Regions from separate parts of the Peribacillus asahii genome, predicted to be linked through region 1. Evidence: riboswitches for the same ligand, from Rfam matches in the RefSeq annotation. Region 1 holds a riboswitch; the other holds the start of a gene.

Region 1 (4,221 bases):
TATTGGAGGGACATTGATTACCTATGTAGTCATAGGTTTTGCGAGTCATTATTTGTTAGAAGTAAGTGTAATTGTGGCATTTACCTTTGCTGCACTCATGAGTCCTACAGATCCGATTAGTGTTTTACAAATTTTTAAGCCATTAGGTGTTCATAAAAGGATGAATGCGATTATGGAAGGTGAAAGTCTCTTTAACGATGGAGTAGGAGTAGTGCTATTTAAAATTTCTTCCATTTATCTTTTAGTTTATATGGAAATGGGGGTTGCTGGATTCGGACAAGGCCTACTGTTATTTTTGAAGTTTGCTGTCGGAGGATTGGTTATTGGTTTAATCATTGGCTATATCGGTTCTATCTCCATTAAAAAGATTGATAATTATCCGCTAGAAATTGCCATATCAATCATCGTGTTCTTCGGTTCATTTTTGATAGGGGAAACGGTACATGTGAGTGGTGTCATTGCAGTGGTGGTCGCCGGATTATTATTTGGAAATTACGGTGGGAAAATTGGGATGTCACCTGTTACTAAGCTAAATATTTATAATTTTTATGATGTGATTGCCTTCATCGCAAATTCAATCATCTTCCTAATGGTAGGCTTGGAAATTTCCCGAATCGATGTGCAAGGAAAATGGGGAATGATTATCATTAGTATTATTATTGTCTTAATTGGTAGAAGTGTAGCCGTTTATGCAAGCTTAGCATGGTTGAAAGAAATCCCTTCAAGTTGGAAACACATTCTAAATTATGGTGGATTAAAAGGAAGTCTTTCCATTGCGTTAGCCCTCAGCTTACCTAGAACATTCGAAGGACGAGAAGAGATTATCGTGTTAACTTTTAGTGTCGTGATTTTTTCACTATTATTTCAAGGGTTAACGATTAAATCACTTATAAATAAACTAGGCATTATTGAGAAACAAAATCATATTTGGGAATATGAAGAAGTAATTGCGAATCTTAATCGTAGTAAAACTTCTATATCTACGTGGTCAGATATGAAAGAAGAATCCTTATTAACAGAAAAAGACTATCAGGATTTAGTGAACCTCGAAAATGAAAAATTGAAGAAGTATAATCAAGCATTAGATCAACTATATTCCTTATATCCTCAAATCAAAGAAGAACAACTCAGAGATGCTAAAAGGGAATCTTTGTATAACCAATATCACGAATTAGGGAAGTTAGTTTCAAAAGAAGTGATTTCTCAAAGTATTCTTGAGAGGAAACAAAAGGAAATTTTGGAAGAAGTTGAAAACTTGTCATAAAATTCTTGAACATACACTAGAAATTTTTTTATTGTTGGGAGCATATATCTTCCAACAATAAAAAAAGTATAAAGTATTTTAAACTTAAGTAAATGTCCATTTTTAGGTCATCCTTTTTAAGTATGGTTTTTAGTTTGAAAATTGTTGCACAATTTGAATCAAATGCGACATAAAAGATTCATTTTTTTATTCAACAAAAAAACCGCACACAAGCGGCTTGGTGTTCAATATTTATGGGATACCTTTTTAGAAGGGGCTATATTCTACTCATTATTTATAGATTCCGTATTTTGTTCATGTATGTAACCACCATATTGCTGGTTAATTTCTTTAGCTAACTCATCTAAAAATTCATCAGTTAAAAAGGGCTTATTTTCTTTGAACATGTAATTTCTCCTTTGGCATTCAATCTCTGAAATCTTTTCCTAAGGTATGAATTAATATCTATATTACTAATATTTCCTTTTCCCTAAATTTTAATCTTTACATAAAATTCATTTACTTTTGCTAAAACCAAGAGTATTATAATCACAGTTTCAAATTTCTAAATCGCTGAAACCATTAGGTACGGGGGAACCATTTTTGTGGATTGATACTTAATCCAAGGGGTGAATCCTTTTTTAAGGTAGGGCTACTCAAAGGTCCGAATCCGACAGCTAACCTCGTAAGCGTTATATGAGAAGGAAGGTGGAGCTTGTGACGCAAAAAAAATGATGTGTCTACAGGTCTATTTAACGATGACTTGTAGGCACTTTTTTTTTGGGAATATGGAACTTTTTGAGAAATTATTGTGGAAATGAGCAACATATAATGTATGAACACTATTGGAGATGAGTAATAAATGTTTTCATCAATAAAAAGGTTTTTAATTGGACGACCCTTGAAATCCAATGAATTAGGAGAACAGAAACTTAACAAAACCAAAGCATTAGCCATCCTTTCTTCTGATGCTTTATCTTCAGTGGCATATGGTCCTGAACAAATTTTAATCGTATTAGTTACGTTAGGTACAGTAGCATTTTGGTATTCTATTCCTATCGCAATTGGTGTATTAATTCTTTTAACAGCTCTCATATTGTCATATAGACAAATTATCTTTGCTTATCCTCATGGAGGGGGAGCCTATGTTGTTTCAAAGAGTAATTTAGGGGTAAATCCAGGTTTAATCGCTGGGGGATCATTATTGGTAGACTACATACTTACTGTGGCTGTGAGCGTATCTGCTGGTACTGATGCTATAACATCTGCCTTTCCTACACTACATGATCACAATGTGGAAATTGCCATTGTATTTGTGATTTTCCTTACGATTTTGAATTTAAGAGGAGTAACGGAATCTGCTTCCATATTAGCTTACCCTGTGTACTTATTCGTTTTAGCCTTGTTCATTTTAATTGGTGTGGGCATTTATCATATTCTCACAGGTGGGGTTTCTCCTGAATTACACAGTCCCGTAGGTACACCTGTGACTGGAATCAGTTTGTTTATTCTTTTAAAGGCATTTGCTTCAGGAAGTTCTGCCTTAACTGGGGTTGAAGCCATATCGAATGCCATTCCTAACTTTAAAGATCCAGCACCTAATAATGCTGCTAAAACATTAATGGCAATGGGAGCTTTGCTTGCCATACTGTTTTCAGGAATCGTATTTTTAGCCTATTATTATGGAATTGCTCCAAGTGGAGAGGTAACGGTTGTTTCCCAAATTGCCGAAGAAACTTTCGGACGAAATTTCATGTACTTCTTTATTCAAGGAACTACAGCACTGATATTAATCCTTGCTGCAAATACTGGTTATTCTGCTTTCCCGTTGCTGGCAGTTAATCTTGCAAAAGATAAGTTTATTCCAAGGATGTTTCTGATTAGGGGAGACCGATTAGGATATTCTAATGGAATCATCATACTTGGAATTGCTTCTATTATTTTAATCCTTGCTTTTCAGGCAGAAACAGAGCATCTTATTCCACTTTATGCAGTCGGAGTATTCCTTCCATTTACTTTGTCTCAGTCGGGAATGATGGTTAAATGGCTGCGAGAAAAGCCCGAAGGTTGGATTCCAAAATTTATAATTAATACAACGGGTGCCGTTATTAGCTTTACGGTCACAATGATGTTCTTTTTAACAAAATTCTCACAGGTTTGGTCAATCTTAATTTTTCTACCTATCATTGTTTTCCTCTTTCATCGAATTAGAAAGCATTATGAAGCTGTTGGGGACCAACTTAGCCTTACAACTTGTGAACCATCTGTGACCATTGAAGGTAATGTTATGATAGTGCCTGTTGCTGGTATGACTCATGTTGTAGAGAATTCCTTAAATTATGCTAAATCTCTTTCTCCTGAACAAATTATTGCTGTGTATGTTGCATTTGAAAGAGAAGATGAGAAGAAGTTTGAGGAGAAATGGAAGAAGTGGCAACCTGATGTAAGACTGGTGACACTGCACTCTCATTATAGGAGTATCATTAATCCCCTTACCAAATTTATTGATACTATTGAACATAAAGCTAGTGAAGCGAACTACCAAGTCACAGTGGTCATCCCACAATTTATTACTAAGAAGGGCTGGCACAATATTCTTCATAACCAATCAAGTATACTGATTCGTTCGTTCTTGTTGTTTCGAAAAAAAGTGGTAATCACCACTGTACCTTATCATTTAAAAAAATAATAAAATGTGGGCTTCGTGTCCATAAAGATAGTTTGGAGTTGCTTACGCAACTCCCTTCTTAATTTAACTTGTGCGATTTTTCATAAAAGAAGGTTACTTTTTTTATTCAAGTAAAGAAGCAGTTTAGTGGAAGAGGAATTTATAAGGTTATACTGTTGTTAATTTAAAATAAAGATTGATAATTTGTAAAAAAAGTTCGATAATTTAAAACAAAGTTTGATAAAACCCTGTATTAATATAGGGTTTTTCTTTTGGCCCTTAAACTTCAGCTGTATTGTTCAATTAAAGG
Region 2 (4,221 bases), 800 kb from region 1:
GAACTGCCTGCTAAAAAAAGAAAAATAAAACCGGACTTCCATTGAGGGAGTCCGATTTTATTGAAATAAGCCTTGTTCACGAGCAAACTTTTCTGCTTCTCGTTTTGTAGAAATATGATTTTTTGTTAAAGTTTCAAGCAAAGATACATAAAAGCTGCCGTCGAACTTTTTTTGCACCTTTAATGTTAGTTCAATCGCAATATTAACTAAAGAATCACTAGCTTTCGTATACTGTTTTCCAAAATAAATAAAACCAATCATGTCTTCACCAAAAGAAAAACCTTTTCCTTCTAAATATGTAATATACTCTTCAGTCGACCAAGCCAATCTTCCACCTTCTCCGTACACTTTTTCCTTCATCTTACCGCAAAATTTGACTTTTTCCTATCGTTTATCTAATAAAAATTAATACTAAACATGAGAAATACCACTTTGTTCAGAGTAAACTTTACTTCTGAACAAAATGGTATTTAAAGCTCTAGTAGACTTGCTACAATGAAAAAGATTTTTTATCACTTTACTCATTCAATACGTTCGCTCTATTCAAAGTAACAGCTATTGTATCGCTCGAATATATTTTACTTTTTCAAATGATAAGGTACAGTCGTGATAATGACATTTCTTCGATAAAGCAAGGAAGTACGAATCAGTAAACTTGATTGGTTATGAAGAATATTGTGCCAGCCTTTCCTTGGTATAAATTGTGGTATAACGACTGTAACCCGATAGTTTGCTTCACTCGCTTTATGTTCAATGGTATCAATGAATTTAGTTAATGGACCTATGATGCTTCTGTAATGTGAGTGTAAAGTTACAAGTCTCACATCAGGTTGCCATTTCTTCCAATTATCCTCAAACTTCTTTTCATCTTCTCGTTCAAAAGAAACGTAAACAGCTATAATCTGTTCTGCTGAAAGGGATTTTGCATAGTTTAATGAATTCTCCACCACATGAGTAATGCCAGCGACAGGTACAATGATTACATTCCCTTCGATTGGTACAGCAGGTTCACAAGACGTAACCCTTAGCTGCTCACCTACTGCATCATAATGCTTTCTAATTCGATGAAAAACGAGAATGATGATAGGTAAAAAAACTAAAACCGGCCAAACCTGAGTAAATTTAGTTAAAAAGAATATGATGGTAACAATCAAACTAATAACAGCACCAATGGAGTTAATGATTAACTTAAAAACCCATCCTTTTGGCTTTTCACGAATCCATTTAACCATCATTCCGGTCTGAGACAACGTAAATGGAATAAATACTCCTACTGCATAAAGCGGAATAAGATTTTCTGTATGCCCTTCAAAAGCGATTATTAAGACGATGGAAGCAAGTCCTAATATGATAATTCCATTCGAATATCCTAATCGATCGCCTCTAATTGTAAACATCCTTGGTATAAACTTATCCTTTGCGAGATTGACAGCCAGCAAAGGAAAAGCAGAATAGCCTGTATTGGCAGCAAGGATTAATATTAAAGCTGTTGCTCCTTGAATAAAGAAATACATGAAATTTCGTCCAAATATCTCTTCAGCAATTTGCGAGACAACTGTTACCTCTACACTCGGAACAATGCTTAAATAATAGGCTAGAAATACAATGCCTGTAAATAACACAGCAAGTAAGGAACCCATTAAAATTAACGTTTTGGCAGCGTTATTAGGAGCTGGCTCTTTAAAGTTTGGAATCGCATTAGAAATGGCTTCAACTCCTGTCAACGCAGAACCACCTGATGCAAATGCTCTAAGAAGGATAAATAAACTGATTCCTGCTACCGGTGTGCCCATTGGAGTACGTAAGTCAGAAGACACTTCCCCCATCAAGATTTTGTATATCCCTACACCAATCAGAATGAATAACGCTAAAACGAATAAATACACCGGATAAGCTAATATGGAAGCTGACTCTGTTACCCCTCTTAAGTTCAGGATAGTAAGAAATAGTACAAAAAGGATGGCTATCACCACATTATGTGTATGCAAACTAGGAAAAGCAGATGTAATAGCATCCGTCCCAGCAGACACACTTACAGCCACAGTTAAAATATAATCAACTAATAAGGAACCTCCAGCTATCAATCCTGCATTCACACCTAAATTATTCTTTGAAACAACATACGCTCCCCCTCCATGAGGATACGCAAAGATAATTTGTCGATAAGACAAAATTAAAGCCGTTAACAGAAGCAATACTCCTACAGCGATAGGAATGGAATACCAAAATGCAGTGACACCCACTGTAATTAGCACAAGCAATATTTGTTCGGGACCATATGCAACAGAAGACAAAGCATCAGAAGATAATATAGCCAAAGCTTTTGTTTTGTTAAGCTTTTGTTCCCCGGCTGCCGTTGATTTTAAAGGCCGCCCAATTAAAAATCTTTTTATAGAGGCCATCACTAAGAATCACCACCGAACATAAATGTAGTTGTATATTACCTAGTTAAATGAAAAAATCTTTTACAAAATGCAAAAATGCCTACAAGTCAAAGTTAAATAGACCTGTAGACATCAATTTTTTTGTCTCACAAGCTCCACCTTCCTTCTCATATAACGCTTACGAGGTTAGCTGTCGGATTCGGACCTTTGAGTAGCCCTACCTTGAAAGGATTCACCCCTTGAATTGTTAACCAATTCTAATAATGGTTCCCCCGCACCAAACGGTTTCAGCGATTTAGAAATATGAAACTGTGATTAGCATACTGCTGTGAATTCGAAAAGTAAATAAAAATTTTATTATGACCTATACTTCCTATGTTTCTATAATACTATTGTCTTCCCTCCTAAATGTTTAATGATAAACAATATATAATACTCTTCTCTTACTACATCATTTTACATATATGATCAATAATACAAAAAATAGGAGCTTCTATTCTGAAGCTCCTGCCCTCTTATAACATACGTAAAACCGATCGAAATTCATGCGTCTCTAGCATATACCGTACCTTTTCGTCATCATATTGAAAATACGCCTCATCAAGCGAGCAAGAAATTGGTACATCACATTTAATTTCAGCAAGCTTTCGGGATAAATGAAGCATCTCAAGCTCTGCTTCAATTTTCGCCCGCTGCCCCTTCGTTAATGAAGATAAATTTTCTAAAATTCCTTCGATACTTTCATACTCCATTAATAATTTTAACGCTGTTTTTTCACCAATTCCTTTTACACCTGGATAGTTATCTGCTGTATCGCCCATTAACGCTTTTAAATCAATCATTTGCCTCGGCTTAATCCCTTTCCATTCATAAAAACTATGAGGATTATGCACATCATAATTACCAAAGCCTTTTTTCAATAACACAACAGAAATATGCTCATCTAACAGCTGCAGCATATCTTGATCTCCCGTTAAGATGCCTACACGACTATCCTTAGCTGACGCCTTCGCAATCGTTCCAATACAATCATCCGCTTCAAAACCGGCTAGTCCAATATTCGGAATATCAAAGGCTTGAACTACTTCCTTCGCTAAATCAAACTGTGGAATCATTTCCACTGGTGCATCCGAACGATTCGCCTTATACCCATCAAACAGTTCATTTCGAAACGTATGACTGCCCATATCCCAACAAACCGCCACATGGCTTGGCTTAAAATGATTAGTTGCCGTTAGCATATGCTTTAAAAACCCTTGCACTGCATTGGTCGGTACACCTTTTGAATTAATCATAAACTGTCCTGTAACAGCTGTTCCATAAAAAGCTCTAAATAAAAGCGCCATCCCGTCTACAAGTAGAAAAGTTGGACACTGTTCATTTTCATTTCCTAACATACTACCACCTCAACTATGATGTCTACTTATTTTATCATGATTTTTATTAATATAGTTACTTTTTAAAAGAGCTTTGTTATAGGACGCTGTTCATTTTTGGCTCCTACCCATTTGATCAACAATATTGTTTAACACAGCCTTTTTAAAAAACACTAGTCAATAATTCCTATTTTTCAAAATATTAGTTGAAAATATATATAAATTATATTAATTTAGTGACTAGTGTTATAAATTATGACACAAAATAGAATAAGGGGGTTCAAAATGAAAGGTCGTAAATTAAGCTTTACCCTGTTAACAACTTTTATTTCTCTATCATTAGCTGGTTGTTCTTCAGGAGTAACCGAATCAACCAAGGAAGAAAAGCTTCAAAAAGAAGAATCCACAGAAACGTCAACAACTGTACATCATGAAACGGATTGGTCTTACAAAGGAGAAAC

Evidence for each region. A riboswitch is a leader RNA that binds a small molecule or an ion and turns the genes downstream of it on or off. The one in region 1 is predicted to bind cyclic di-AMP.
Region 2: linked by a shared signal. The riboswitch ahead of BAOM_RS15895 (APC family permease) and the one ahead of BAOM_RS19860 (APC family permease) in region 1 are both predicted to bind cyclic di-AMP.

The regions. Positions count from the first base shown of each region.
Region 1 is NZ_CP026095.1:4,022,117-4,026,337, reverse strand. Features, by position in the region: gene BAOM_RS19870 (cation:proton antiporter) at 1-1,264, shown strand, start outside; gene BAOM_RS19865 (hypothetical protein) at 1,528-1,650, opposite strand; cyclic di-AMP (ydaO/yuaA leader) riboswitch at 1,805-1,951, shown strand; gene BAOM_RS19860 (APC family permease) at 2,106-3,932, shown strand.
Region 2 is NZ_CP026095.1:3,224,413-3,228,633, forward strand. Features, by position in the region: gene BAOM_RS15885 (DMT family transporter) at 1-45, shown strand, start outside; gene BAOM_RS15890 (DUF6123 family protein) at 58-327, opposite strand; gene BAOM_RS15895 (APC family permease) at 579-2,405, opposite strand; cyclic di-AMP (ydaO/yuaA leader) riboswitch at 2,544-2,687, opposite strand; gene BAOM_RS15900 (5'-3' exonuclease) at 2,900-3,781, opposite strand; gene BAOM_RS15905 (carbonic anhydrase) at 4,046-4,221, shown strand, end outside.